Regions from separate parts of the Fusibacter sp. A1 genome, predicted to be linked through region 3. Evidence: a T-box and tRNA genes for the amino acid it is inferred to sense, from the RefSeq annotation. Region 3 holds a T-box; the other regions hold tRNA genes.
The links. A T-box is a leader RNA that pairs with one kind of tRNA and senses whether it is charged. The one in region 3 lies ahead of DWB64_RS15560 (proline--tRNA ligase), so its partner is inferred to be a tRNA-Pro.
Positions count from the first base shown of each region.

Region 1 (10,173 bases), on a different contig from region 3:
TCGTCATCAGCTGTCAAATCAGTTGCTCCCAATGTGACTAGCTCCAGAGGTAATCCATATTTTTTACTTATATCAATTATACTCTCCCCAACTTCAATCTGATATGGAGCCTGATATAAAGACTTATATATATTAATAAAGGCTAATTCTTCTTCAATAAAAGCAAGTCGTAAACCATCAAAGTCATATACTACAACTCCCATTGCTTTTTCACTCTTCAATGGCTCACCTAATAGTTTAAATACTTCCTCTCTAGACGTTGTAAAGTTTAAACCTTGTTCTCCGACTTTTATCTTATTTGAATCAAGCAGATTTGAGGTGATGTTTTCGTTCTTGTTAGATGAAGTTTCTACTGGATTTTCAGATTCAACCTCTGTTTCTAGTACAGTAGTAATCGGAGTAGTCTGATTTTTTTGAGATTCTGTAGTTAGTGTTTCATTGGGATTATGCAGATTACTTGCGCAACCAACAAGTAATGTTGAAACAATTAATACCATAGTACTTACTTTATACCTCATGCGATCTCCTTTTCCTGTAAAATGAAAAGAGTCACTTCAAACGCTATAAACGTTGACGTGACTCTCTTAAATGTGGTGCGGCATGAGGGATTCGAACCCCCGACCAATAGGTTCGAAGCCTACTACTCTATCCAGCTGAGCTAATACCGCATATATGATTGTATGATTCAAATTTACTTTTTTCTAATTTTGCTTCTCACATAAGAGGTTAGGCACCTCTTCGGAATAACAAAATACGTTATCCTTGCCGGTGGGGCGCTACGAATGGAAAGAATTCGTAGACGAAGCCTACTACTCTATCCAGCTGAGCTAATACCGCGTATTGAATTTTTTGTACTACTGAATAGTACTAGTCCATTCTAACTCAATTTACACTTCTTGTGAAGTGGTTATATGAATGTTTTCTGTATTTTGAATGGTTTTCACTGTGTTTACCAGGGCTGTGATGATTTCTGGGTAGGTTAGGTTTGGTGGGAGCTCGTCGAAGAGGCTCACTTGTTCCATTTCGTGTTGGAGCTGCTCGTCAAATGTGCTGATTTGGGCTTTGAATAGTCTTCCAGTTGAGATTTCACCGTCTCTTTCGACGCCGTAATCGCAAAAAGGCTCTATGATAAAGTCTTTCGCACCCGATTCTTCTATCAGTTCCCTAGACCCTGTATCGTTGATGTCTTCTCCTGGCTCTCTAGTGCCGCCTGGCAGCTCGTAGGTGTTTCTGTCCTTATGATGTACCAGGACTAGCTTATCGCCTTTAAACGCCACTGTCACAGCGTATAGATATCCGTTTGTCTTGAATGTTCCAAGTGGTCGGAAGTGGATCTTCATTTTTGGTGGGCTCCTTTGGGGTTGGGTGTGTACGTAATTACTATTTTAACATATCAATTGGATTACGAGGTTTATGAGTAATAAAAGAATTCTATCTACTTACAGATTCGGGAATAAAGGACATATTATCCTCCGTGAACAAAATACGTTCACTTTCAGGATTCACGAATAAAATACATTCGTGATGTTTGCACAAACAAATATCATTGCAATAAAAAAAGACAACTCGCAATGAGTTGTCTTTTTTATTGCTTGGTGATCCATCCGCGACTCGAACGCGGGACACCCTGATTAAAAGTCAGATGCTCTACCGACTGAGCTAATGGACCAAGTTTATTGTGCTGCCTCGTTACGACAACTATGCTATAGTACTATATATAAACCTGTTTGTAAAGGGTTTTTAAGTAATTCATTATTCTGACTATTTCATGGGTCTGATACCCTGTAAATGATGGGGGTAAACAGGGAAATTGGGAGTTGTTGAGAAGTCGATTTAAATGCGAATGATCTATCTTGGTTAATATGGCAGTTGATGACTTTTATATCTATTTAGATTCACGATTTGGGATTTCCATCCTCCGTGAACAAAATACGTTCACTTTCAGGATTCACGAATAAGAAACATTCGTGATGTTTGGCACAAACAAATATCATTGCAATAAAAAAAGACAACTCGTATGAGTTGTCTTTTTTATTGCTTGGTGATCCATCCGCGACTCGAACGCGGGACACCCTGATTAAAAGTCAGATGCTCTACCGACTGAGCTAATGGACCACTTGGCTGGGGATACAGGATTTGAACCTGTGAATGCCGCCGTCAAAGGGCGGTGCCTTACCGCTTGGCGAATCCCCAAAGGATAATGGGGCGACTGATGGGATTTGAACCCACGCATGCAGGAGTCACAATCCTGTGTCTTAACCACTTGACTACAATCGCCACATATTGGCGTGCCAACAGGGATTCGAACCCCGGACCTACGGCTTAGAAGGCCGTTGCTCTATCCAGCTGAGCTATTGGCACAGATGTAAAAAGTAAAAATGGAGCGGGTGATGGGAATCGAACCCACGTGGCCAGCTTGGAAGGCTGGAGCTCTACCATTGAGCTACACCCGCAGTTAAGAGGAAAAATGGTCGGAGTGAAAGGATTCGAACCTTCGACCCCCTGGTCCCAAACCAGGTGCGCTACCAAGCTGCGCTACACTCCGTCTTAGCTGACGAAAATAATTATATTACACAAAGTACCCTTTCGTCAACGCTTTTTCCTAAGTTTTTTTCGTTTTTTTACGATACTCGAATTCACCGAAGTGTCTGAACATTCCATCTATCTTGTAGTTATTCCAATAGCTCGTGTCTAACGATCTCAACTCCGCTTTCGTCGATTTTCATTATTGAATATCCTCGGGCGCTTCCGGGCATTGGAAAGGTCAAACTGCCCGGATTATGGAGCCACATGCCATTTAAATCTTCTGTCATGGGAAAATGAGTATGTCCAAAAAGAACGATATCCGCTCCAATTTCTTCGCCTTTATAGCATAAATTCATCAAATTTATTTTTACATTGTAGCGATGCCCATGTGTCATCAATACCTTTTTTCCATGGTCTTCAATCAAAATCTCTGATTTTCCAAAATCTTTGCTGTCGCAGTTCCCTCTGATGACATAGAAAATCAGGTTAGGATTTTGTGAAAGGTAGTGAATATCCTCGGCATGATCTCCCAGATGAATCACCGCATCCACTGAATCCAGTTCCTTGTCCAAAAGGGAGATATGTTCTTCAGAGCCATGGGAATCTGACAGAATCAGATACCTCATGCACGCACCTCTAGTTCTTTCTTCATCAAAGTCAGCGCCTTGGCCCTATGCGAAATCTTATTTTTTATGACCGGTCCCAGTTCGGCATAGGTCTTCTCGTACTCTGTCACATAAAAGAGCGGGTCATAACCGAAGCCGCCTTCGCCTTTTAGCTCTTCTATGATGAATCCGTGCGCTTCGCCCCTTGTAGTGAACGCCTCGCCTTGTGGTGTGGCATAGGCCATGACACAGACGAACTTGGCTCCTCTGCCCTCTTTAGGTACGTCAGCTAGCTCTTTAAGCAGTTTGTCGTTATTCGTCTTAGACGTCGCATCAACCCCTGAGAACCGCGCCGAATAGACCCCTGGCGCACCACCGAGAGCGTCTACCATAAGGCCTGAATCGTCAGCAAGCACCGGAGTGTTCGCAAGCACGGCTATTTCCTTCGCCTTTTTCAAGGCATTGTGTTCGAATGTGTCACCGTCTTCTATAACGTCTACTTCTCCCAAATCGACATCATCCATCGATAGGACCGTTATTCCAAGGGGTTCAAGCATCTCACGCACTTCTTTGAGTTTGTTTTTATTCTGTGTTGCCATTAGTATCTGCTTCATTATTCCTCCAAAGCCCTGTTTTGAGCTTCAATCAGTTCTGCAATTCCTTTTTCAGCCAAGTCATATAGGGCATTAAGTTCTTTTCTTGTATAAGGTCTTTCCTCACCGGTGCCTTGTAGTTCGACCACCTCACCCAAATGATTCATGATCACATTCATATCAACCGCTGCCGATGAGTCTTCAACGTAGCATAGGTCTAGCATCGGCTGTTCGTTTACGATGCCCACGCTGATTGCGGCAAGTTGACTGGTAATGGGGCTTATCTCAAGTAGTCCATCTGCTATCAAGCTGTTGACGGCATCCTTAAGTGCGACGAATCCGCCTGTGATCGCAGCTGTTCTTGTGCCTCCGTCTGCCTGCAAAACGTCACAGTCGATCCATATCGTTCTCTCTCCAAGTAGTTCCAGGTTCACTACCGAGCGAAGGCTTCTACCGATCAGACGTTGAATTTCCATGGTACGGCCATCTACTTTTCCACGGCTGGATTCACGGATTTTTCTAGTGTGTGTTGAAGAAGGAAGCATGCTGTATTCGGCTGTTACCCAACCCTTTCCTTGCCCCTTTAAAAACGGTGGCACTTTTTCTTCGACCGTAGCGGTGCACAGCACTTTTGTGTCTCCCATCGCGATCAGGACAGATCCTCTAGGATGCTTCGTATACCCTCTTGTTATCGTCACCGGTCTAAGTTCGTCATTTATTCTTCCATCGAATCTATTCATTGATTTCTCCTTTAGTTCGTATCCTTCGCGGTTTTATGGCTCCTTTGCTGTTAAGCCTCTTACTATTCTACCATAGACTCATAAAAATGAGGTTCAAGAATTACTCTTGAACCTCAGGTCATTAAAATATGTATAAACCTTTCTGTTCACTTGATTTTCATGAGCATCAGAGCGACATCGTCAGTGAATTCGGACTGATGCGACTTGTGTATCATGTGAAAAGCATAGAATATCTCTTCTAAGAAATCATCAGGTTGGGTGTCAAGGGAATGCTTTAGCCTTCTTGAAAGCGAGAGGACTTTTTCCCAGCCTGTAAAATCACCCTTATCACCAGAACAGAACAATCCGTCGGTATATAAGAAGATCAGATCGCCTGCCGCGACTTTTATCTCTTTTGTCTCAAATGTGACGTCATCCATCATTCCCACAAGAAAACCGTTTTCTCTGATTTCCTCGAACTCCTGCTTCGCATGGTGGTAGATCAGCGGATAAGGCTGACCTGCATTGGCAAAGGACAATACTCCGTTTTCAATACACCCGACAAATGCGGTAAAGACAAAATAATTCAGGTGTCCAGAGAAATCAAAGATCTCGAACACGGAATGATTGATGTCTTCAAGAATCTCATGGGGTTTGATACCCGGTTTTTCAATGCTTTTTCGATATAGGATCTTAACCATTGAAGAAGCCATCCCTGCCGCTATGCCGTGGCCGGTGACATCCGCAATCATAAAATGCGTTTTGCCGTCAATTTCGACACAATCGAAAAAGTCGCCTCCGATGCCAAGGGATGGATGGTACTTGATAAATAGCTCGACCTCACTTAACATTCGGGATTTTGGCAACATGATATTGGCGAAGGTGTTCGCATTTTTAAGTTCATCGTTGATTTTTCGGTTAAGTTCTGCGATGGTCCTTGTCTGTTCATACACTAAAAGCGCGTTTTTTGCCTTGAGGGGCAAGATGATTTTCATGTCGTTTGGGGACAGCGGTTTTGTAAAATAGTCGATCGCACCCTCTTTGAGCGTATTCTCAATCGACTTGATCTCGGTTATGGCGGAATTGACGATAACCGGTATGTCGCTTATCTTAGGATTCTTTTTAATGAGCTTAAGCACTTGATATCCATCGATTACGGGCATGATAAGATCTAGGATAATCAAATCCACGGTAGTATGTTCAAGTATGTCCATGACCTCTTGACCATTTATCGCTTCTACGAATTCAAGGTTATCCAGACTTTGAGAGAGTATTTTTTTGACTAAGACGCGGTTCATCGTCGCGTCGTCTGCGATCAGAACACAATATGCCATAACAACACTTCCTATTTCGTTAAGCTTCCATTTCGAAGAATTGATCTAGTTTCATTAATTTGAAAAGACTTTGAACGTCTTGGCTTGCTCCGACCACTCTGAACAATTTGCCTTCATCCTTTACGCGCTTATATAGTCCTATGACAAAGGTGACGCCAACCGAATCGATATTTTCCGTATTTACTAGATCAAGTACTAGTTCGTCCATCGAGTTACTGTTTTTTAGATTGTCATCTACCTCGTCGTTGAACACCGGTACGTTGTTTGCAGTTAAATCGTCGTTGAGTACTAGTCTGACACTTGTTCCATCTACATGCTTTTCCATCGTTCAGCCTCCTGATCTAATTCAAGCGTAACCGTCACCTTATTGCCTTCGATCATCACACCGAATGCCATTTCCTGAATGGTCATGTATCCTCGGTTTCGCTCTCTGAGTAGTTTGTCGTCAGCTATGTGAAACGGATTACAGGTGAAGTCGATTCCTTCCCCTTCATCCGAAATAACAAAGGATAGCCCTTTTTGGGAGCAATCCACTTCACAAGACACCATTTTATTTTTGTCAAACTCGTTACCGTGCTCTACAGCGTTATTGAGCATTTCCCTCAGCATAAAACTAATTTTAAAAAGAACTGTCTTGTTATCCAGCCCACACTTATCTTTTAAGGCGTCGATAATCCTATGTACAGCGCCATCGACAGCAACAAACGTTGATTCAATTTTGTTTTGATAGATGACCATATCGATCCGCTCCTTAAAAGTAAAATAAGCTGGCCTATATCAGAGAAATACCCCAATAAGACCAGCTTACACATTAATCTTCCAAGTAACGGACTAAACCCTTCATCAGACCTTCGACGATAGAATCGAGATAGGTATCGTCGTTTAAGCTTCTGAGTTCGTTCGCATTTGTAAGGAATCCGATTTCAGCAAGTACAGCAGGCATCAGTGTTTCTCTGATCACCACAAGCTTTGATCGTTCGATAACCCCTCTACTCTTAGCGCCAGTCGCTTTGACCAGCTCACTTTGAAGCAAGGTCGCCATGACTTTGGAGTTTCGACTGTCATCGACATAAAGCATTTCAACGCCTGAGGCACTTGAATTTTGCGCCGCGTTGACATGGATTGAAACGAATGCGTCCGCACCAAGTTCGTTTGCGATAGAAGCCCTGTCGTACAAGCCGACATAGGTGTCATAATCGCGCGTATAATAGACTTTGAACCCGAGTCCTTCCAGCTGCTTTCCGAGCAGCAGTGTGGCCTTTAGAACAAGATCCTTCTCTTTTGTCTTATCGATCGGACTGACAGCTCCGGGGTCCTTACCGCCGTGACCTGCGTCGATAACGATCAGCTTATTGGTGTTGTTGAGTTCCTTAAGCCCTTCATTCACAAAGTTAAAGGCAATGCTTTTGCCGGATGTTTCACTTTTTACAAAATCAGTAGCTTCATTCAGCACCATCGTTACCGTATAAACACCGTTTACGAGCTTCACATCGATACTATGCATGATATGGTCATTAGGCTTCATATCAAAATCATTAAGATAGGTGAATGTTTGCGGTATGAACAGCATCAGAGTATGCTCGTCTTCCAGGTAGACCGTCTGATAGTCCACTTCGTTTATTCCTGTCAGCGTCAACTTTGAAGTTGCGATACTGTCTTTTCCGTAAGTAAAGTTGTTCAGCGGATTCCCCGCCACATAGACATAGATTTCATTGTCTACATCTTCCACATAGACATTATCAATTTTCGTGGGATCGTCAAGTGTCACCACAACTCTTGAAACGACAGCATTCGCACCATAAAATTCGGTCGCATCCAGCTGTGAATAGCTGTAGGATTCGATACCTCCCTTATTCACAGGAACAATCGAACCGGCATCACTCGCATACTTCATTTTTGAGTTGACCACATCGATAATGACTTTTCCGTTCCATGTATCCACATTATAGGCAGGCGCTTCTCCGGTTTTGATGATGACCGATTGCGCGTTGAATACCTCCTGTGTACGAATATCCTTTACCGTATTGATGAATTGAATTCGTATTTTGTTGTTCTCTTTTATGATCTCGTAGCCCTTTTTTTCGTCCATATCGATGACCACTCGAGTCGTCGGAATGGGTGTGACTTGAAATTGAGACGCCCTGACGCTGGTCAGGTATCGCTCGTGGATACCAAGATAGGAAACCCCTTTCGAGTCCACCTTGGTCTTGTCACTAAAATTGAAAGCGGCGTTTGGAATATCCAGCACCAGTTTGTTGTTCACTCCAACTGTTCCCCCATCAAGATAGAAGGAGGACACATCCACAGGTCCGGTCGTATGGATCAGCACTTCCTGAAACTTACCCGTACCGTCATAGCTGATACCCGTCACAGACTGTTTGTTCTTATTGAGCAGCACGGTTCTTGTATCGCCTATCCAGCCCACATCGAGTCCCAATTGTTCAGAAACAAATCTCGCAGGCACAAGCGTTCTATTGGTACCCTGATATGCCATCAGTTTGGCTGGAACACCGTCCGGCAGGGTATATGATTTTCCATTCACCAGGGCCTTGGCGCTGTCGATCGTCAGTACGATCTTCTTGCTGTTATAGGTAATGGTCACTTGCTTCTTATCGCCGTTCCACGCAACATCGGCTCCTAGACTTTCGCTGATCACCCTAACCGGTACAAGGGTCCTGTCCTTGCCGTTCAAATTGTATAGAATCGCAGGCACGTCGGTGATGATATCCTCGCCACCGAGCATGACGCTTACCGTCTTATAGGCTTTTTCCGTACTGGATAAGGTATCTGTTAAAAGCACCTCGTCATATTCTAAAAATTTTGATGCGAAAGATATCGGTACAGTCCCCATCACCAGGCACAAGACCAGCATCATCGTAATTATCCGTCTCATTGTCGTCTCCTCTTTAAACTTAACTTTACCCCATCGTATCGTAGTTGGTCCGACTTGTGTGCAAAGTCATCAATTTGTAAACAAATCATCCCAAAACGTCATATAGCGCGTCCCCTTCTGGAGGCGGAATTTCGAATAGTTCGCCTTCATCGTCTATGAGGCACGCATCGTCGATGATCTTACCGATCACTTGAGCGTCGACTCCCTCTTCATCAAACTTTTTCAACAGGCTTTCAGCTGTTTCTTCGCAGGCGATGATAATCAAGGAGCCGCTCGAGATCAGCCTGAGTGGATCGATATCGTAGTGGTCGCAGATCAGTGCGGTTGACGATTGTATGGGGATGGATGCCGTGTCGATGATGCAGCCTAGCCCCGACGCGTCACACAGTTCCCAAATAGCGCCTAGGAGTCCGCCTTCTGTCACATCATGCATGCCATGGATCTTAAACTTACCTGCAAGTACGCCTTCTTTTACCACACTGGTCTGATCGAGCAGTTTTTTTGCATCTGCGACCATCTCTGGACCGAACTGCGTTGTCAATTCGGCTTCTTTTTCAAAAGCGATGATCCCCGTGCCTTCCAGTCCTACTGTTTTTGTCATGATGATCACATCATCAAGAGCGATGTCACTCGTCTTTATCAGCTCACTTTTCGGTTGTTTCCCGATTGCCACCGCAGAAACGACGATCCTGTTGACCGCATCTGTGATTTCGGTGTGCCCGCCCATGATCTCCACCTGGTTCTTCTCGGCCTCTATCGCAGCCTGCGACATGACCATTTCTATCTCTTCAAGGGTCGTGCCTACCGGAGCAAGCACCGTCAACATCAGTCCAAAAGGTGCAACACCGTTGGATGCGATATCGTTCAGGTTGATGTTCACCGCCAATTTTCCGACTTCTGAAGCAGTGCCCGTGATCGGGTCGGTCGATATGATAAGCACTTCCTCACCAAAATCAACTGCGGCGCAGTCTTCCCCTACCGCTGGTCTTATCAGCACTTCGGGCCTTCTATAAGTAAGATGCTTAAACACCATTTCTTTCAATTGATTCGATGTCAATTTACCAATCATGCTTTTCTCCTTATTGAATCATATAAGCACGGCTAAAATTCCAATATCCGCTTGGTGTTTTCGACCATCCTTTTAACGTCTCTTTGACTAAGTAATTGTCTCTTCCGTAATACAGTGGGATAATAGCGACCTGATCCATCAGTATCCTTTCGGACTCATAGATAAGGGCGTCCCTCTTAAAATCAGCTAATGTGTTCGCAGTGCTGATCAGGTGATCGTATCGAACGCTTTTCCAGTTTCCGACATTGTATTCTCCATCAGCCATAAGCCTACTCAGAATCATCAGGGGGTCATCCAGTGGAAAACGCCAGTCTACAAGCGCAAGATCATAATCTCCGATGGCTAACGCATTCTGATAATCTACCCATGACATTTGGGTGATGCGAACATCGACATCCAAATTTTCTTTCCACATCATCGCAAGATAATCCACC
Region 1 covers NZ_QQWI01000010.1:82,156-92,328, reverse strand. Annotated here, with positions in the region: gene DWB64_RS14670 (hypothetical protein) at 1-518, opposite strand, end outside; tRNA gene DWB64_RS14665 (tRNA-Arg) at 592-668, opposite strand; gene DWB64_RS14660 (NUDIX domain-containing protein) at 888-1,340, opposite strand; tRNA gene DWB64_RS14655 (tRNA-Lys) at 1,594-1,669, opposite strand; tRNA gene DWB64_RS14650 (tRNA-Lys) at 2,040-2,115, opposite strand; tRNA gene DWB64_RS14645 (tRNA-Gln) at 2,119-2,193, opposite strand; tRNA gene DWB64_RS14640 (tRNA-His) at 2,202-2,277, opposite strand; tRNA gene DWB64_RS14635 (tRNA-Arg) at 2,285-2,361, opposite strand; tRNA gene DWB64_RS14630 (tRNA-Gly) at 2,380-2,453, opposite strand; tRNA gene DWB64_RS14625 (tRNA-Pro) at 2,469-2,545, opposite strand; gene DWB64_RS14620 (YfcE family phosphodiesterase) at 2,673-3,152, opposite strand; gene DWB64_RS14615 (XTP/dITP diphosphatase) at 3,149-3,745, opposite strand; gene rph (ribonuclease PH) at 3,745-4,464, opposite strand; gene DWB64_RS14605 (PP2C family protein-serine/threonine phosphatase) at 4,611-5,777, opposite strand; gene DWB64_RS14600 (STAS domain-containing protein) at 5,797-6,102, opposite strand; gene DWB64_RS14595 (ATP-binding protein) at 6,087-6,515, opposite strand; gene DWB64_RS14590 (N-acetylmuramoyl-L-alanine amidase) at 6,589-8,670, opposite strand; gene DWB64_RS14585 (AIR synthase family protein) at 8,756-9,739, opposite strand; gene DWB64_RS14580 (peptide ABC transporter substrate-binding protein) at 9,750-10,173, opposite strand, start outside.
Region 1: it has a tRNA-Pro gene. The T-box ahead of DWB64_RS15560 (proline--tRNA ligase) is inferred to sense a tRNA for this amino acid. The anticodon was not compared.

Region 2 (10,173 bases), on a different contig from region 3:
GGTTTGTCCACTTAGCAGAAAAGAATAGATTAGGGGTGAGTTTATGGACGCTGGTAAAAAGAAAAGCGCCTACGATAATTCAAGTATTTCATCGCTCAAAGGCGAAGATAGGGTTAGGAAAAGACCTGGAGTAATTTTCGGTTCTGATGGACTGGAAGGTTGCCAGCATTCTTTTTTCGAAATTCTATCCAACTCGATAGATGAAGCTCGTGAAGGATATGGCGAAGTTATTAAGATTATCAGGCACGTGGATAAATCGATCGCCATACATGATTTCGGCCGCGGAATACCGCTGGGCTACAACCGCAAAGAAAAACGATACAACTGGGAACTGGTTTATTGCGAGCTATACGCAGGTGGAAAATACAACAACAATGATGGCGACAACTATGAATACAGTCTCGGTCTCAACGGTCTTGGCGCATGTGCGACACAATATGCATCAGAGTGGTTTGATGTAACAGTCTTTAGGGATGGCTGTAGGTTCGATCTGCATTTTGAAAAAGGTGTCAACATCAAGGGCCTTAAAAAGACAGAATACGAACAGGAGTGGACAGGATCGATTCAACACTGGAAACCTGATCTTGATGTATTTACGGATATCAATATTCCACTTGAATTTTTCCAGGACGTACTTAAAAAGCAAGCGGTCGTGAATGCGGGACTTAAGTTTGAGCTGTTTGACGAAGAATCCGAAGAGACATTCGTCTATCTTTACCGAAACGGCATACTCGATTATCTTGACGAAATAAATGAAGGCAAAGCGATTTCAGCAGTCATGCACTATACCGATCAGGGAAAGGGCAGCGATAGAAGCGATAAGCCGGAATATAAGGTGAAAGCCGAAGTAGCATTCGCCTTTAACAATGAAGTGAATAGAATTGAATACTACCATAACTCAAGCTTCCTTGAACACGGCGGCGCACCGGATAAAGCAGTGAAGTCGGCATTCATAAGCGAAATTGACAAGTACATCAAAAAGCTAGGGAAGTATCAGAAAAACGAAAAGAAAATTTCATTTATCGATATCCAAGATAGTCTGGTGCTGGTGGTCAACTCCTTTTCCACATTGACAAGCTATGAAAACCAGACCAAAAAGGCGATCAACAACAAGTTCATTCAGGAGTTTCTCACTGAGTTTATTCGTCATGAACTGGAAATCTACTTTATCGAAAACAAAATGGAAGCGGAACGGGTCATCGATCAGCTCTTGATCAATAAAAGGAGCAGGGAGAACGCTGAAAAAACCAGACTGAACATACGTAAGAAGCTGAACCAAAAGATTGACCTTACCAATAGAATAAAAAAATTCGTCGACTGCAGAACCAAGGTGATCAGCGAAAGAGAAATATATATTGTAGAGGGAGATTCGGCACTTGGAGCATGTAAACTTGCTAGAGATGCTGAGTTCCAAGCGCTAATGCCTGTGCGGGGTAAAATACTCAACTGTCTTAAAGCGGATTACGATAAAATCTTTGCTAGTGATATCATCGTGGATCTGATCAAAGTTTTAGGGTGTGGAATAGAAATAAAATCAAAACACGCCAAGGATATGGCGACCTTTGATCTTGATGCCTTAAGATGGGACAAGGTAATTATCTGTACGGATGCGGATGTCGACGGTTTTCAGATCAGAACGCTGATCTTGACGATGCTTTATCGATTGATGCCTACGCTCATAGAAGAGCAAAAGGTCTTTATCGCAGAGTCGCCTCTGTTTGAAATCAGTACAAAGAAGAAAACGTATTTCGCCTATAACGAGAAAGAAAAAGCGAACATACTTGAAGAGATAGGAACCGAAAAGTATCAGCTTCAGCGTTCAAAAGGACTAGGTGAGAATGAGCCTGACATGATGTGGGAAACAACAATGTGTCCGACTTCAAGGCGTCTAGTCGCTGTTCGAGTGGACGACGTCGAAAAGGCGGAAATCATGTTCAACACACTGCTGGGTGACGATCTGCAAAGTCGTAAAGCCTTTATTGAAAAACACGGTGCATATTATATCGATCAGCTTGATATCAGTTAGGAGGTGACGCTTTGAAGAATGAACATCTAGTCATAAGACAAAACATAACAGATACTTTACAAGAAAACTACATGCCCTATGCGATGAGTGTCATCGTATCAAGGGCGATTCCTGAAATAGATGGATTCAAGCCATCCCACCGTAAGCTTCTATATACCATGTATAAGATGGGACTCCTAAAGGGCAATCGTACTAAATCGGCAAACGTGGTCGGGCAAACGATGAAGCTGAATCCTCACGGAGACATGGCGATCTATGAGACGCTGGTTCGTCTCACAAGGGGGCACCAGGCGCTACTGCATCCCTATATCGATTCTAAGGGTAACTTCGGTAAGGCGAATTCTAGGGATATGAAATTTGCAGCGAGTAGGTATACGGAGGTAAAACTTGACGCGATCTGCAAAGAACTTTTTGCGGATATCGATAAGAACACGGTAGACTTTGTAGATAACTACGATGCGACGATAAAAGAACCGGTACTGCTTCCGACCACTTTCCCCAATATCCTGGTCAGTGCCAACAAGGGGATAGCTGTAGGTATGGCGAGCAGTATCTCAAGCTTTAACTTGGTCGAGGTCTGCAATATGACAATAGCCAAGCTGCAAGGAACAGATATCGATCCGTTCGATTACTTGTCTGGACCGGATTTCAGTACAGGCGCTACGCTCCTTTATGATGAAAAAGCCCTACGCAGCATTTACGAGACAGGTGGCGGATCAGTAAAGTTAAGATCGAAATATAGTTACGATAAAAAGAACAATTGTCTAGAAATATCTGAAATACCATATTCGACAACCGTAGAAGCCATCATAGATAAAATTGTAGATTTAATAAAATCAGGTAAGATCAAGGAAATAAATGACGTTCGTGACGAAACGGATCTAAAGGGTTTAAAAATCGCTCTAGATCTTAAGCGTGGAACGGATCACGAAGTTTTGATTCAAAAGTTGTTCAAACTGACACCGCTTGAGGATAATTTCTCATGCAATTTCAATATTTTGGTCAATGGACGTCCGCGTGTTATGGGTATAGTCGAGATTGTTCATGAGTGGATTCTCTTTAGACTGGGATGTATACGTCGACAATTGGAATTTGATCTGATAGGTCTTAACGAAAAATTACATTTACTTCTTGGACTTGAACGAGTCCTTTTGGATATCGATCAAGCGATAAAAATCATCCGTGAAACAAAGGATGACAAGGCGGTTATTCCCAATCTGATGAAGGCTTTCTCAATAGATGAAGTCCAATCTGAGTTTGTCGCAAATATCAGACTGCGTAATCTGAATAAGGATTATCTGATCAAAAGGATAGAAGAGATCGTAAAGCTTAAGAACGAGATCAAGCACAATGAATCCTTGCTCGAATCAGATGTACGCATCAAACAGCTCATGGTAACACAGCTGAAGCGAGTGATTGAGGAATACGGTAAACCAAGGTTGACAGAAGTCATCCATGAGCATGAGCAGATCGATATCAGCTCAGAAGACCTGATTGAGGATTATAATGTCAAGCTCTTCCTGACCGATCACAGCTATTTTAAAAAGATCACCCTCACATCGCTTCGTGCAAGCAATGTACACAAGGTGAAGGATGATGACGAAATGGTTCAGGAGATAGATGCTTCCAACCTATCCGATATCATGTTCTTTACAGATAAGCAAAACGTCTACAAAATGAAAGCGCATGAGTTTGATGACCACAAGGCTTCAGAGCTAGGTAACTACTTACCGAATATCATAGATCTTGAGCCAGGTGAACGCGTCATCTACATGCATGCGACAACGGAGTATGATGGATGGTTCCTTTTCAACTTCAATAACGGAAAACTTGCCAAAGTACCTGCAAGCAGCTACGAGACCAAGCAAAACCGTAAGAAGCTGCTTAAGGCTTATTCCGATAAATCACCACTCATCAGCATGATGCATATCGTTGAAGATGCGGATATCGCTGTCGTAAGAACTGAAAATGACGGAATGAAGAACCTATTGCTGTTCTCGACTGCGCTCGTGAATGAAAAAGCATCCAGAAGCACTCAAGGTGTGCAGGTGCTTAGGCTTAAAAAAGATAGTTGGATGACCTCTGCGATTTTAGCAAGGGATATCGATCTTGATAAACCTGACCTATATAGGTCAGCTACCATTCCTGTAGCAGGTGTACGCATCAGTCCGCTTGATAATTTCAATCACCCGGATCTCTAAAATCAACCATAATAGTAAGCCTCGCATAGTAACTATGCGAGGCTTACTTTGTTAAGTTTAAGTAAAATGCTTGTTGAAAGAGCATTTTGATGATAGACTAATACGCAGACATACGTTCGATGATTCTAAATTGACATTTCCAATCGACACATCTTTCGGCACAACTAAGTATCTATGTGCTATTCCACGAACGTCTTATGAATAATATCAAGTGCGGTGACTCCTTAAAACGCCATATGTGGCGTTCTTTTCATGTTTATGACAGAGAGCCCTGCACTATTATCATACGTGAAATTCTTGAGTTTAACTTAGGAATATGGGTATTAAGAAATTGATATGTCAACATGAATCGCAACCAACCACATTAAAGGAGACATATATGGATTTATCGAAATTTGAAGCCCTCGGATTAGGCGAGGCATCACTAAAAGCAATTGGCATTAAAGGTTTTGAAGAACCAACGCCAATTCAAGCACAAGCAATACCGATTATCTTAAGCACTAAAGATGATATCGTAGGTCAAGCACAAACAGGTACTGGTAAAACGGCTGCTTTCGGTCTTCCAATACTTGAGCTTATCGACGAGAACAAAAAAGGAATCAAGGCTTTGGTTGTAACTCCAACTAGAGAACTTGCAGTTCAAGTTTCTGAAGAGCTTTACTCCTTCAAAAGAAGCAAAAAAATCAAAGTGACACCAATTTACGGTGGTTCATCAATCGAACGTCAAATCAAGCGTTTGAAAGAAGGTACGGATATTGTCATCGGTACGCCAGGTAGACTTATCGACCTGATCAACAGAAAAGTGCTTCACCTTGAAGATCTGGATTTCCTAGTTCTTGACGAAGCGGATGAAATGTTGAACATGGGTTTTGTTGAGGATATTGAGTATATCATCAAACATGCCAACAAGAACAAAAGAACGTTCCTGTTCTCAGCAACAATGCCAAGTCGTATTCTTTCAATTGCAAAAAACTACATGAACCAGTTCCAAACAATCACTGTTAAAAAGAAGGAACTCACTACAAATCTGACTGATCAGATCTATTTTGAAGTTGCTAGTCGTGATAAGTTTGAAGCGCTGACAAGAATTATCGATATCGAAGCTGAATTCTTCGGAATTGTTTTCTGTCGTACAAAAGCAGATGTAGACAATGTTTCCACTCACCTGATGGAAAGAGGCTATGACGCTGAAGGTCTTCACGGCGACTTGTCTCAGCATCAACGTGAGCGTGTATATAAGAAGTTTAAATCTAAAAAAACTAATATACTTGTCGCTACCGACGTTGCAGCCCGTGGACTTGATGTCAACGATCTGACTCACGTTATCAACTATTCAATTCCTCAAGACCCAGAAAGTTACGTTCACAGAATTGGACGTACGGGTCGTGCGGGTAAAGAAGGTACAGCGATTACATTTGTGACTCCAGCTGAGTATAGAGGCTTGGTTCATATTCAAAAAATCGCTAATACAAGCATTCGTAAAGAGCAGATTCCACAAGTTGAAGATATTATCAGACAAAAACGCGCCAATATTCTCGAGGAAATCAAAGAGACTATTCTTAATGAATCACTTGAAGAGTATGCTGACATCACTGAGCAATTGATGAATGAGTTCGAAGGCCAAACGGTACTTAACGGACTGTTAAAATATTTCTTAAAAGATACATTATCTGAAGAGAATTATAGTGAAATTAAAGATGTATCTGTCGATCGTCAAGGTAAGACAAGATTATTTGTCGCAAAAGGACGCAAAGACGGTTTCTCAGTTAAAAAATTAATCGATATGATCCAAGAAGAAGTTGAAATTCAATCGTTCAAAATCAAAGAAATCAAGATTTTTGATGCATTTTCATTTGTGAGTATGCCATTTGAAGAAGCAGAAACTCTTATTTACAATCTGAACAGTAAAAACAAGAACAGAAAACCAATTATCGAGCATGCAAAACCAAGTGCTGGCGGACCAAGCAGATCCGGCGGAAGTGCTGGAGCTAAAAAACCATACAAAAAAGATGGCGGTTACAAAAAAGAAGGCGCTCCAAAACGTAGCAGTGGGAGTCGTGAAGGAAGAAAATAATGAAAAAATTCCTAAAGACAATAGGTGCGGTGAGTGTGATTGTGGTCACCGCATACTCAATTTATCATTTAATCAGGCTTATTAAAAAGTACGATGTCTTATCACTTCTTTATGGATTCGATCTTCTTCACAGAGGACACGAAGGCATAATTGATATTTCACGTAAGGGAGTCAAATTTATTTCCCGAAAAAGCGAAGAAAATTTAGACGCTTTTTCGGAGTATTTAAAGGCAAACGGATACCGTCTCGTGGGTCGTTTTGGTCGCTCTGACCTCTACGATTACCAAGGGGTAGAGGTGATTGTGAAGCAATCGATGCTCTTTAACAAGTACTACCTTTTTGAAGTATATAATGAAAGCTTTTTTGAAGCGGAACTCTCTGCTTAAAAAAAACTTTAAAAAACAAAAAAAAGTTGAAAAACATGATTGACACTTAAAACCTCCCATGATAAGATAGTTCTTGTCGTTAGGACATCGGGGCACACACAAAACACAGTGCCCCAGATATTCCAAGGTAGCTCAACGGTGGAGCAACCGGCTGTTAACCGGTAGGCTGTGGGTTCGAGTCCCACCCTTGGAGCCAAACGTGCCTGAGTGGCGGAACTGGCAGACGCACAGGACTTAAAATCCTGCGAGATTTAACCCTCGTACCGGTTCGATTCCGGTCTCAGGCACCAAGCTTTTCATTGACATTATGGACATGAGAAGTTACACTAAACATGTATAACGCGGGATGGAGCAGTTGGTAGCTCGTTGGGCTCATAACCCAAAGGTCACAGGTTCGAATCCTGTTCCCGCAACCACATGGCCCCTTGGTCAAGCGGTCAAGACACCGCCCTTTCACGGCGGTAACAGGGGTTCGATTCCCCTAGGGGTCACCACAACAATTCTTAGTTGATGATTACATTGGCTGAGAATTCATGGGAGCATAGCTCAGCTGGGAGAGCGCTTGCCTTACAAGCAAGATGTCATAGGTTCGATCCCTATTGTTCCCACCAACGCAACACTTTGTGTTGCACCTAATAAAAGCGGTCCGGTAGTTCAGCTGGTTAGAACGCCAGCCTGTCACGCTGGAGGTCGAGGGTTCGAATCCCTTCCGGATCGCCATTTTATTTCTTTGAAATAGAATATTTAATACGCCGATGTAGCTCAATTGGTAGAGCAATTGACTTGTAATCAATAGGTCGCGGGTTCGAGTCCCATCATCGGCTCCATATTTTTTTTTAGCTTTTTTCATGGAGGAGTTCCCGAGTGGCCAAAGGGGACGGACTGTAAATCCGTTAGCAGAGCTTTCGCTGGTTCGAATCCAGCTTCCTCCACCAACTTAACTTTTTATTATAGAGTGGCAAGCAGCTTGTACTACAGGTGCTGAGAACGGAATAATAAAAAGTGGTCATCGCAAAGCGCTGAAAGTGCATTAATGTCCATCGGCAACGATGATTTAGTTTGACTAAAAACTCACATCTGCCTGAGTGGCGGAACTGGCAGACGCACAGGACTTAAAATCCTGCGAGATTTAACCCTCGTACCGGTTCGATTCCGGTCTCAGGCACCAGCTTTTCATTTACTAGCATAGATGAAAAGGACCAATCTCAATACTGAGATTGCATACTATATGGCGGCGTAGCTTAGTTGGCTAGAGCGTTCGGTTCATACCCGAGAGGTCGGTGGTTCGAGTCCACTCGCCGCTACCAATTTTGTATTCCTTTTATACAAAATGCCCCTCCGGCAAACGAGCTTGTTTTTTAGGTCGTGAAGAGGAGAAAAACTAAACATATGGAGAGGTACCGAAGCGGTCATAACGGGGCGGTCTTGAAAACCGTTAGGGTGCAAGCCCACGTGGGTTCGAATCCCACCCTCTCCGCCAATCAGTTTTTTATTGCAGACGTTAAGTTAAACAGAGTTTATACTGAAAGTCGAGGCAATAAAAAACGGTCATCGCACAGCGATGAGATTACATTATTATATCCCGAACTTTGTGAGGGAACAAAATCTGGAGAAGTACTCAAGTGGCTGAAGAGGCTCCCCTGCTAAGGGAGTAGGCCTGTTAAAGGGCGCGAGGGTTCAAATCCCTCCTTCTCCGCCAGATATATTGCAGGTGTTGTCTGCAATACGCCCCGCCGGCCAATAAGCTTGTCTTTTAGGTTATGTAGAGGTGCTGAAGTTCTCGGTAAAACACTGAGAACTTCATACAACAAATTTGGATACAGGGGCGTAGCTCAGTTGGTAGAGCAGTGGTCTCCAAAACCACGTGCCGAGGGTTCAAGTCCTTTCGCCCCTGCCATTTTCTTTTACTGATCTTAGACAGTGAAAAGCATTGAAATCACATCGGAGTGTAGCGCAGCTTGGTAGCGCACCTGGTTTGGGACCAGGGGGTCGAAGGTTCGAATCCTTTCACTCCGACCATTTCTTTCACACATATCCTGTGCGAAAGGCCCCCACCGGCAAGTGAGCTTGTATTTCAGCTCACGAAGAGGTGGAAAATTCATGCACCAAACCTATGTGGGCGTATAGCTCAGCTGGTTAGAGCGCACGCCTGATAAGCGTGAGGTCGGTGGTTCGAGTCCACTTATGCCCACCACATATTTTACAGAATGTATTCTGTAAAACAATTTTAGTTTTGGACCATTAGCTCAGTTGGTTAGAGCATCCGGCTCATAACCGGCAGGTCTGGGGTTCGAGTCCCTGATGGTCCACCATCTGCACTTTATCAATGTAGTTGGTATAAGCTAAAATATAAGTGCCAATAGCTCAGCTGGATAGAGCAACGGCCTTCTAAGCCGTAGGTCCGGGGTTCGAATCCCTGTTGGCACGCCATTTTCTTTACAGTCCTATTTTGGGGATTCGCCAAGCGGTAAGGCACCGCCCTTTGACGGCGGCATTCATAGGTTCAAATCCTATATCCCCAGCCATTTAGTTTTTTATTGCAGACGATAGGTTAAACGAAGTTTATACCGAAAGTCGAGGCAATAAGCAAACGGTCGTTGCACAGCAACGAAAATACATTAATCTTTTTCGAGCAAAGTGAGAGATTAAAATTTAGTTCGCTCTGCGAACAACATGCCCAGATAGCTCAGTTGGTAGAGCAGTGGATTGAAGCTCCACGTGTCGGCGGTTCGACTCCGTCTCTGGGCACCATGAGGACACATCACTTTAGTGGTGTGTTTTTACTTTTTTGATATATTGAACTTAGTCGAACCAGCCGGAAGTTTGCTTGCGCAAGATAAGAGATGTAAGCCGCTAAACGTTGTTTACACTACAAAACAACAGGCGCTGGGCGCTACGAACAAAATACGTTCGTAGGCGACTCCGTCTCTGGGCACCATGAGGACACATCACTTTAGTGGTGTGTTTTTACTTTTTTGATATATTGAACTTAGTCGAACCAGCCGGAAGTTTGCTTGCGCATGATAAGAGATGTAAGCCGCTAAACGTTGTTTACACTACAAAACAACAGGCGCTGGGCGCTACGAACAAAATACGTTCGTAGGCGACTCCGTCTCTGGGCACCATGAGGACACATCACTTTAGTGGTGTGTTTTTACTTTTTTGATATATTGAACTTAGTCGAACCAGCCGGAAGCTTGCTTGCGCAAGATAAGAGATGTAAGCCGCTAAACGTTGTTTAAACTACAAAACAACAGGCGCTCGGCGCTACGAGCAAAGTGCGTTCGTAGGGGAAAGTTAGCGAGGTTAGTAAAATAGGCGAAATCGATTTCGGTTTTTTAGGATATTGCATGCAAGCGTTTGCAACAGGTGTGTCGGTTGTTGGTTTTTTAGGTGTTAAATTACTGTAAAAACCTCTTGACGACTAAAAGGAAAACGTAGTGCTATAATTTGAATGTCGAAAGCGGTTTCGAAACTGCTTGTCGT
Region 2 covers NZ_QQWI01000014.1:53,251-63,423, forward strand. Annotated here, with positions in the region: gene DWB64_RS16830 (type IIA DNA topoisomerase subunit B) at 44-2,026, shown strand; gene DWB64_RS16835 (DNA topoisomerase (ATP-hydrolyzing) subunit A) at 2,098-4,227, shown strand; gene DWB64_RS16840 (DEAD/DEAH box helicase) at 4,607-6,301, shown strand; gene DWB64_RS16845 (hypothetical protein) at 6,301-6,687, shown strand; tRNA gene DWB64_RS16850 (tRNA-Asn) at 6,809-6,883, shown strand; tRNA gene DWB64_RS16855 (tRNA-Leu) at 6,889-6,977, shown strand; tRNA gene DWB64_RS16860 (tRNA-Met) at 7,028-7,103, shown strand; tRNA gene DWB64_RS16865 (tRNA-Glu) at 7,107-7,181, shown strand; tRNA gene DWB64_RS16870 (tRNA-Val) at 7,223-7,298, shown strand; tRNA gene DWB64_RS16875 (tRNA-Asp) at 7,331-7,407, shown strand; tRNA gene DWB64_RS16880 (tRNA-Thr) at 7,439-7,514, shown strand; tRNA gene DWB64_RS16885 (tRNA-Tyr) at 7,538-7,622, shown strand; tRNA gene DWB64_RS16890 (tRNA-Leu) at 7,767-7,855, shown strand; tRNA gene DWB64_RS16895 (tRNA-Met) at 7,918-7,994, shown strand; tRNA gene DWB64_RS16900 (tRNA-Ser) at 8,079-8,167, shown strand; tRNA gene DWB64_RS16905 (tRNA-Ser) at 8,296-8,386, shown strand; tRNA gene DWB64_RS16910 (tRNA-Trp) at 8,509-8,584, shown strand; tRNA gene DWB64_RS16915 (tRNA-Pro) at 8,630-8,706, shown strand; tRNA gene DWB64_RS16920 (tRNA-Ile) at 8,805-8,881, shown strand; tRNA gene DWB64_RS16925 (tRNA-Ile) at 8,923-8,999, shown strand; tRNA gene DWB64_RS16930 (tRNA-Arg) at 9,041-9,117, shown strand; tRNA gene DWB64_RS16935 (tRNA-Gln) at 9,138-9,212, shown strand; tRNA gene DWB64_RS16940 (tRNA-Phe) at 9,363-9,438, shown strand.
Region 2: it has a tRNA-Pro gene. The T-box ahead of DWB64_RS15560 (proline--tRNA ligase) is inferred to sense a tRNA for this amino acid. The anticodon was not compared.

Region 3 (10,173 bases):
TTCCAGTTTCTTCGGTAAATTGCTCACGAAGACTTTCGTCCATGTACTCGCCCCAGTTGTAGACATAAAGTACCTTTTTGTCACTGCCGCACGCTGTGAGTGCGAACATCATTACAACCACAAGTAAAACGCTTAAAATTCTTTTCATCGTTACCTCCTAAAGGTCTTCAATCTTGCTTCTTTTATTGACGACTATCAATAGCCCAATAACCGCAAGAAACATGAGTGTCGAAAGAGCATTGATTTTTGGACTGATACCCTTTCTGGCCATCGAAAAAATTGAAATGGATAAATTCTGCACACCACTTCCAGTGGTGAAGAAACTGATTACAAAATCATCAATCGATAAAGTAAATGCTATGAGGGCACCTGTCACGATGCCAGGTTTAATTTCTGGTAAAACCACTTTCATAAACGCTTGAGATGGTTTTGCACCTAAGTCCATGGCTGCCTCGACAGTGTCTTTTGGCATCTGCTTCAGTTTAGGTAAAACAGAAAGCACCACATAGGGAATACAAAATGTGATATGCGCTATCAAAAGCGTCAAAAATCCATTACGGATACCAAAAATAGCATTGAATAAAAAAGCGAACCAGACCATCAAGGCGACACCGGTGACGATATCCGGATTCAAAATCGGAATATTATTGACCGCCAAAATTGATTTCTTAGCCCATTTCTTCTTATACCTGTGAATCCCATATGCAGCCAGTGTGCCTATTAAAGTTGCAACAATCGAAGCGATAAGTGCGATCGTTAACGTATAGTATAACGCCTTCATGATCTGGCTGTCATTGAAGAGTTCACCATACCACTTAAAGGTGAAACCTTGCCACTTTCCTCCGCGCTTTCCTTCATTGAAGGAGAACACCATCAGAATAAGTATCGGAGCATACAAGACCGCATAGATCAGCGCAAGATAACTCCGCTGCATCAGGGGCTTATCAAAAAAGTCGAAAACCCCGTCAAAAATCTTCCTTACCATAATCCGCCACCTTCGCTTTCCCCTTCAAACCGGCCAAGCACTGTCATCAGCAGCAGTATGATAATCATCAGTACCATAGATAGCGCAGACCCGAAGTGCCAGTCGTAGCTAAGGGTAAACTGGCGTTCAATTAAGTTACCGATCAGATCATACTTGCCGCCACCCAGCAGCGCAGATATTACAAAGGTACTCACTGCCGGCATAAACGTCATCGTAATCCCCGAAAACACACCTGGGAGCGACAAAGGCAAAATGATATGGGTAAAAACACGTCGACCCGTAGCACCTAAGTCTTCCGCAGCCTCTATAAGCTTGTTGTCCATTTTACTGATGACCGTATAGATAGGCAGAATCATGAATGGAATGTAATTGTAAACCATGCCGAATAGGACCGCGCCTTCATTGAATAGCAGATTAAGCGTAGGAAGGTCCATTGACATCATCACTTGATTCACAAGACCTGTTGGTCCAAGTAAATACTGAATCGCATACGTTCTTAATAAAAAATTCATCCACATGGGGAGCACAAGTAGGACCACGAGCCACTTCTCAACCCTTGCAGGCAGTTTCGTCAACATATAGGCGACTGGATAACCAAGTACCAGACACAGGGCTGTGGCCACAAGCGCCATAACAAACGACCGGATACCGATACGCATCACCAAGGGATCAAACAGTCGAAAGACACTTTCCAAAGAAAAAGCGTATCCCGCTTCCGTTGTTTTGGTAAAAGCCAAGAAAAGAATCATCAATAGTGGAATAATGATAAATAGCGCGCTCCATACTAAATAAGGGGCACTACTGTATCTTTTCATCATAAGCTCACCTTTTCCATGACATGAATGTCTTCAGGACCGAAATTCAACGAAACCATTTCTCCTTTTGACCTCATCCTTGTGGAATGGACAAGCCACTCGAATCCGCTCGACTCAATCAGCATCTCATAATGAACACCTTTGAAAACCACAGAAGACACAATACCGTTCACTCCACCATTTGGATCGTTCAAGGTGATATCTTCCGGTCGTATCACAATTTCAACGTTCTCATTTTTCGTAAAATCCTTATCTACGCAGATGAACTCATGCCCCAGAAAAGCCACTTTATAGTCGTCGATCATCACCCCTGAGATAATGTTCGACTCTCCTATAAAATCAGCTACAAACGCATTTTCAGGCTCGTTGTAGATATCTGTCGGAGACCCGATCTGCTGAATGACCCCATGGTTCATGATGATGATCTTATCCGACATCGTCAGCGCTTCTTCCTGGTCATGGGTGACATAGATAAATGTGATCCCTACCTCTTGCTGCATTGCCTTAAGCTCATGCTGCATTTCTTTTCTAAGCTTTAAATCAAGCGCTCCAAGCGGTTCGTCAAGCAAAAGGACCTTAGGCTCGTTGACCAGTGCCCTTGCAATGGCAATTCTCTGCTGTTGGCCTCCACTTAGCGCATTGATTCTTCGTTTTTCATATCCTGCCAGGTTTACGAGCTCAAGCATCCTGTGTACACGATTTCTGATTTCGCTCTCAGAAATCTTTTTTATCCTAAGACCGAATGCGATGTTTTCATAAACGTTCAGATGTGGAAATAGAGCATACTTCTGAAAAACAGTGTTAATCTGTCTTTCATATGGCGGTATGTCATTTAATCTTTTCCCATCAAAGCGTATTTCTCCAGAAGTAGGTTTTTCAAAACCACCGATCATTCTCAAGGTAGTTGTTTTACCACATCCGCTTGGTCCCAATAGGGTTAAAAACTGATTTTCATTAATCCATACGTCCAAGTCATTCACAACTGTGTCTTCACCGTATACTTTTGTAAGCTTACTTGTCTCAATTATCCTGCTCATCATACTCTCCTAAAAACTCGGTGGTGTACTAATCATCAAAACAGTCGCAGGCCGTTTGTAAGGATTAGAGATGCGGTGCCATATATTCGAGCGATAATAGAAACTTTCACCCTTTTTGATTCGATATGTTTTTTTACCCAGCTGCACTTCAATTTGACCCGTCAAACAATAACCGAACTCTTCTCCTTCATGAGACTCCTCGTCGGTGTATACCCCCATCGGATCAAGTTCGATTAAAATCGGCTCCATATCGTTTTTCTGAGAATTACTGATCAACCATGAAACCTGATGTCCCAGTTCTTCATTTTGCGTCGTAAAGATATCCTCTGGTCCGAATACGATTTTCTCATCATGCTCTTCGCTGAAAAACTCATTCAGATTAGTACCTAACGTATCTAGGATATCAACAAGCGTAGCAATGGAAGGCGAAGTCAGATCACGTTCCATCAGCGAAATGAATCCTTTCGATAGGTCACATCTTGAAGCCAGTTCCTCTTGTGTCAAATTGTTCTCTAACCTAAGTCTTTTGATCTTATTCCCGATATTCAAATTAACACTCCTTTGTATAAACAAACTCCATGTTTAGTATTATAAAACAACACAAATGTAAACGCAAGGTTTAGTAGCACTAAACTTTGTAGAGAACATAAAAAAAACTCAATCGATTGATTGAGTTTTTCTTGATGGAGGCGGCACCCAGATTTGAACTGGGGATAAAGGATTTGCAGTCCTCTGCCTTACCACTTGGCTATGCCGCCATCTTGGAGCGGAAGAAGGGATTTGAACCCTCGACCCTCGCCTTGGCAAGGCGATGCTCTACCACTGAGCCACTTCCGCAGAATGTAAAAATCGTAACACGATTTTTACACTTAATGAAATTGGTGATCCATCCGCGACTCGAACGCGGGACACCCTGATTAAAAGTCAGATGCTCTACCGACTGAGCTAATGGACCATAATTGGAGCGGAAGACGAGATTTGAACTCGCGACCCTCGCCTTGGCAAGGCGATGCTCTACCACTGAGCCACTTCCGCAAAATGGAGCCGATGATGGGACTCGAACCCGCGACCTATTGATTACAAGTCAATTGCTCTACCAATTGAGCTACATCGGCATGTTGAATACATAAAGGTAATTTCATCGCTGTGCGATGACCATTTTATTTTGCCTCGACTTTCGGTATTTACTTCGTAAAACCTACCGTCTGCAAAATAAAATTAATTGGCGATCCGGAAGGGATTCGAACCCTCGACCTCCAGCGTGACAGGCTGGCGTTCTAACCAGCTGAACTACCGGACCGCTTATTGAATTTCGCACTAGGTGCGAAATACAGTAATGTACTCTCGTTGCTGTGCAACGACCATTTTTTATTGCCTCGACTCTCGGTATTTACTTCGTAAAACCTACCGTCTGCAATAAAAAATTGAGATGGTGGGAACAATAGGGATCGAACCTATGACATCTTGCTTGTAAGGCAAGCGCTCTCCCAGCTGAGCTATGCTCCCATGAATCCTCAGCCGATGTAATCATCAACCAAGAATTGTTGTGGTGACCCCTAGGGGAATCGAACCCCTGTTACCGCCGTGAAAGGGCGGTGTCTTGACCGCTTGACCAAGGGGCCTTGAATGGTTGCGGGAACAGGATTCGAACCTGTGACCTTTGGGTTATGAGCCCAACGAGCTACCAACTGCTCCATCCCGCGTTATATTGGCTCCAAGGGTGGGACTCGAACCCACAGCCTACCGGTTAACAGCCGGTTGCTCCACCGTTGAGCTACCTTGGAATCTTGCTTGCTGCCTGTTTCGGCAACAAATACATCTTATAACACACAGCAACTTACGTCAATAGTTTTTTTCAAAAAAAAGTTTGTTTTTTAAAAGATGAAATACTCTGAATTGACGCACAATCCTGCCTATTTTTTTCTACATTATATAGCACAAACACATCCTTGTCATTCTAATTTTTTTTTGATTTTTCAACTTACTTTTCAACCGTTTATTTCTTGTATCAGCACAAAATTCATAACCGTCTCATGCCGATTTTTTTTATCTCAAACTTTGACATACGTTCTCGTTTGCGATATACTCAAACTAATCAGAGGTGATTCTAATGCTATTATTAAAAATTGACATTGAAAACCTAATATTTGTCCATCATCATTAATTCGCGTTTGCACGTCAGTGCAGCGCTTATTGCTGTGCACTGATGGGATTTGAACTTCTACCTGTCAGTGATGACAGGTTTTTTTATTTAAACTTCAATTAAAAACGATATGGAGGCTGACATGGCTAGTAACTTACCCCCAAAAGGTATGAGAGATTTTTTACCTAAAGACAAGGCTTTAAGGGAATACGTGATGAAAGTGATTCGTGAGGAGTATGCGAGAAACGGATTCACGGAAATCGAAACTTCACAAATCGAGAATTTAAGCAATTTGGAAAACAGCGACGGTGGCGATAACACTAAGTTGATATTTAAGATCTTAAAACGTGGCGACAAGTTGAAGTTGAATCAAATCCCAGAATCAGAATCAGCACTTACCGATCTCGGCTTAAGATTCGACCTTACGCTACCGCTCAGTCGTTTTTATGCCAATAACCGAAATGAGTTGCCACCTATATTCAAAGCAATTCAAATAGGCAACGTGTTTAGAGCTGAACGTCCTCAGAAGGGCCGATACAGAAACTTTATCCAGTGTGATGTGGATGTCATCGGCGATGCTACAAACCTGACAGAAATAGAACTGATCAACACAGTCGGCAGCGCGCTCACAAAGCTTGGACTGAATGAACTAACCATTAAGATCAATGACAGAAGAATCTTAAAAGGATTGACCGCTGCAGCAGGATTCGCTCCAGAAGAATTTCAAGATGTAGCGATCACACTCGATAAACTTGATAAAATCGGTCAGGACGGTATCCTAGAAGAGTTGAGCGAAAAAGGATATGGAGAGGATAAAATCACTTCACTCATGCAGCTCAGCGACAAACTTGCAACAGAGGGCCTCACAGCAGCAAAGGAACTTTCTGCAGAGGGCTTTGAGAACATCAATGAAATTATCGAAGTTATTGAATCAGTAGCTGCAAACTACAAGATCGTATTCGACTATTCACTCGTCAGAGGCATGGGATACTATACAAGTACCATATTCGAAGTATTTTACGGCTCACTTGGTTATGCAGTCGGCGGTGGTGGTCGTTACGATGAAATGATCGGCAAGCTTAGCGGAATCGATGTGCCGGCCTGCGGGTTTTCTATCGGCTACGAGCGAATTATCGATATTTTAAGAGAAGAAAAACGTGATATCCCTACAGGTACGCGCCTAGCACTTTTTTATGACACGCGTGACTCCTTGAAAGACGTGATCAAAACATCTATCGAATTAAGAGAAACCTATTCGGTAGTCTCTGTTTTCGCGAAAAAGAAAAAATTCGGTAAGCAGATAGAACGTCTGGCCGAGCAAGGTTTTGACGCCTTCACCGTCTACGCAGAAGAACTTGAGATTAAAGACCTCTAAAAGAGAGGCCACACCCCGATTTAAGGTGTGGCCTCTTTCTATTTAGTAGTCAAATTTTGCTTTTTCCTGTTCAGGATAATGATCAATACAGCCTTGAAGCAAGAAGGTATCGCTTCCCTCTTGTCGCTCTATGATCGTCAGATTGGCCGAATGCATATATGGTTTTTGTGTCCAGAACTCATCCAAAGGAATATTCTGTAGTTGCGAGTAGATTGCCTTTAACACGCCACCATGAGCCACAATCAATATGGTCTCTCCTTCATGCTTCTGGGTGATTTCATCAAGTGCCTCATTCACCCTTTTAACAAAGGTCGCATAAGACTCGCCACAATCCGGTTCAAATGCACTTGGATTTTTCCAAAAATCATCATATCGCTTGGGATTTTCTTCGCGGACCTCATCCCACAACTTACCTTGCCATGAACCAAAGTCCATTTCACATAGTCCTTCAAGTCTTGTGGTTTTGACAGACTTTCCTGCCATAATGATTTCTTGCGTCTCGATAGTTCTTCCGCTAGTGCTCGTATAAACCGCGTCAAAACTGATAGGTTGCAGTCTCTCAGCCAGCCACTGAGCTTGTTTCCTACCAAGCTCAGTCAGTTTTGAATCCAGTTTCCCCTGGCTGCGTCCTTCAAGATTCCACTCCGTTTGTCCATGTCTTGTTAGATAGATCGTAGTCATCTGAACCACCATTAAAGCGCCAGGCACTCGATGACTTTAGCAATCGCCTCTTCCGTGGTAAGCTCTATCTTTTCACCTTTTGAACGTTCTTTAAACTCTACAATACCCTGCTCGGCATTCTTACCTACATTGATAGCGAAAGGAATGCCTATAAGCTCGGCATCCTTAAATTTAACACCTGCACGCTCAATACGATCATCAATAATTACTTCTACACCCCTTGCCTTAAGTTCTTCGTAGATTTTGAAGCCTAGCTCCTGCTGATCTTCCTTTTTTGAATTGACGACTGTTACAATCGCCTTATAAGGAGCCACAGCCACTGGCCATATGATTCCATTTTCATCATAGCTCTGTTCAATGATCGCAGCCATCGTACGGGATACACCAATACCATGAGATCCCATTACAATAAGTTGCTCCTTACCGTTGGCATCAAGATAGGTGGCGCCTAATGATTTTGAATATTTGGTTCCAAGTTGGAATATGTTGCCTACCTCGTTACCTCGGTCCATCGACAGTCTTGTATTACATTTTGGGCAATTGTCCCCTTCTCTGACAAGAAGCAGATCCGTTGCGATCTCACCTTTAAAATCACGACCGTAATTCACATTTTTAAAGTGGAAATCTGTTTGATTTGCACCGACGATGACATTCACCATTTTAGTGATTCTCTCATCGACTACAAGTCTGATATCGCCGTTTAAGCCGATTGGACCAGCATAACCGACTTCAGCTCCAGTAGCAGCCTTAACCGTCTCTTCATCAGCCATCTCAAGTTCGTGCTCCGCACAATCCAAGAAATTGATCAGCTTAATTTCGTTAAGCTCCCTGTCTCCAGGAATCATCACTGCCACTGTCTTTCCTTGAACATTGTATAATAAGGTTTTAACAAAACAGTCTTCACTAAGTCCAAAGAAACTCTTAAGCTCCTCGATTGTTTTTGTATCCGGTGTTGAAACTTTTTCGAGCTCCAAGGCTTCAAAATTAGCACTTGCGACCTCGTAGACCACATCCGCTTTTTCATCGGTAGCAGCATAATCACATGATTCACAGTATACGATCTGCGTTTCTCCTATTTCAGATAGGGCGATAAATTCATGTGAATCGCTTCCACCCATCGCACCTGCATCACCCTCGACTACTTTGTAATTAAGTCCACATCTGTCGAATACGCGCTCATAAGCTTTCCACATTGATTCGTAGGCCTCTTTCATACCCGCCTCATCCTTATCAAATGTATACGCATCCTTCATGATGAATTCGCGACATCTCATCAAGCCGAATCTAGGACGTTTTTCATCACGATACTTCGTTTGAATCTGATACAAGCTAAGTGGAAGTTGCTTATATGATTTTACTTCGTGTCTGATAAGATCAGTGAAAACTTCCTCATGAGTTGGTCCTAGACAGAACTCTCTATTGTGACGATCGTACAGTTTAAACATTTCAGGCCCAAAATCAGCCCATCTACCTGTTTCCTTCCAAAGCTCAGATGGAATCATCGCAGACATCAGCGACTCTTGAGAATCAATAGCATCCATTTCTTCGCGTACGATTCGTTCAATGTTCTTAATCACCTTGTGTCCAAGTGGCAAATAAGTATAAATTCCAGCTGCAAGCATACGAACCATTCCAGCTCTTAAAAGTAATTGATGGCTTGGCAGTTCCGCTTCCGATGGAACTTCTCTTAATGTTGGTGCATATAGTTTTGACATTTTCATAGTTGTACTCTCCTTAAATTAAAAAAACTTCGTCCCTTTGCTCAATGCAAAGGGACGAAGTAATATCCGCGGTACCACCCTAATAGGTCATAGACCCACTTTTTAGTTGATAACGTAACCACACGACTTAAGTTTTCTTAAGTAGCTCCTAGGTAGGTTCAGTAACAGCGCACATAACACTTTTCACCAACCAGTGTCTCTCTCCATGTGATCTTACCTAATAATCCTAATCAACGCTTATTCGTTTTCCATAGATATAGTATAGTCGATAAAAAAAAGTTGTCAAGCATATAATTAAGTTGACAGAGAGAGAAATATGGTTTATAGTTTGCATAGAAACTATTTTAGTTCGCACGCAAACGAAGGAGAATCCATTGAATCAGAACGCCGCTTTTCAAATTGTCATGCTGATTCGTGAGTTATATGGCAAAGTCAGCTGTCAACTAAACGAGAATATGACTGCTCATCAACTTACTCACCAGCAGCTTATCGTAATCAAACTCATCGCACATCACAAAAAGCTGACTGTGAATGACCTCTGCAAAGAAATGTCACTCACAAAAGGAACAGTATCAGGAATCATAAGCCGCCTCGAAAAACAAGGCATTCTACAAAAGGAACACGATGTCAAAGACAAAAGAAGCGTATGGATCTCTTTTTCACCAGAAGGACTAAAGATCGCAAGAGAGTTAAGAGAAACCATGAATCATTCCTTTGAAGCCCTATTTGACGATATCGACCTCAGCAAAAGAACAGAAATCATCGACACCCTAAAATATCTGCTGGCTATCATGCCACAAAAGGAGAACTAACATGTCATTACCACTAATAACAGCAATCATCACAATCAGCCTGGCACTTGTGTTTTACACTATCGGTGTTTGGTCAGAACATAAAGAGAAGAAACTAACCTTAAAACACCTTATCTTCTTTATCCTAGGCCTAATCTTCGATACAACAGGAACAACCATCATGAGCAGCATCGCAGGCAACTCAGACGCAGTCCACACAGGCCTCAACTGGCACGCCATCACAGGCGGCTTCGCAATAGGCTTAATGGCATTCCACGCAATCTGGGCAATCATAGTACTCGTCAAGAAAAACGACAAAGCGCAAATCAACTTCCATAAATTCAGCCTTGTAGTTTGGCTATTGTGGCTGATTCCATACGTAAGCGGCGCGATTATCGCAATGAAATAACACACACACGAGCCAAATTGGTTCGTGTTTTTTTATTGAGATGATAGTGATTTACCACGAGCGTACTTTGCTCGTGTGGGCTAAAAGTGAATCGTGCTACGAATGCTTTTTATTCGTAGACTGCGTAAGTGAATTGTATTTCATTCACGGGCAGAGTTCACGGAGCCCGACCCCAGATAAGGTCTCTTGAGAGTATCACCGAGTTCTGTGGAATGT
Region 3 covers NZ_QQWI01000012.1:581-10,753, reverse strand. Annotated here, with positions in the region: gene DWB64_RS15645 (PotD/PotF family extracellular solute-binding protein) at 1-148, opposite strand, end outside; gene DWB64_RS15640 (ABC transporter permease) at 158-985, opposite strand; gene DWB64_RS15635 (ABC transporter permease) at 979-1,803, opposite strand; gene potA (spermidine/putrescine ABC transporter ATP-binding protein) at 1,800-2,840, opposite strand; gene DWB64_RS15625 (helix-turn-helix domain-containing protein) at 2,847-3,386, opposite strand; tRNA gene DWB64_RS15620 (tRNA-Cys) at 3,522-3,595, opposite strand; tRNA gene DWB64_RS15615 (tRNA-Gly) at 3,600-3,674, opposite strand; tRNA gene DWB64_RS15610 (tRNA-Lys) at 3,717-3,792, opposite strand; tRNA gene DWB64_RS15605 (tRNA-Gly) at 3,798-3,872, opposite strand; tRNA gene DWB64_RS15600 (tRNA-Thr) at 3,877-3,952, opposite strand; tRNA gene DWB64_RS15595 (tRNA-Asp) at 4,061-4,137, opposite strand; tRNA gene DWB64_RS15590 (tRNA-Val) at 4,268-4,343, opposite strand; tRNA gene DWB64_RS15585 (tRNA-Glu) at 4,385-4,459, opposite strand; tRNA gene DWB64_RS15580 (tRNA-Met) at 4,465-4,540, opposite strand; tRNA gene DWB64_RS15575 (tRNA-Asn) at 4,547-4,621, opposite strand; gene hisS (histidine--tRNA ligase) at 5,123-6,355, shown strand; gene DWB64_RS15565 (histidine phosphatase family protein) at 6,398-7,036, opposite strand; gene DWB64_RS15560 (proline--tRNA ligase) at 7,048-8,757, opposite strand; T-box leader at 8,805-9,000, opposite strand; gene DWB64_RS15555 (MarR family winged helix-turn-helix transcriptional regulator) at 9,132-9,569, shown strand; gene DWB64_RS15550 (HsmA family protein) at 9,571-9,957, shown strand.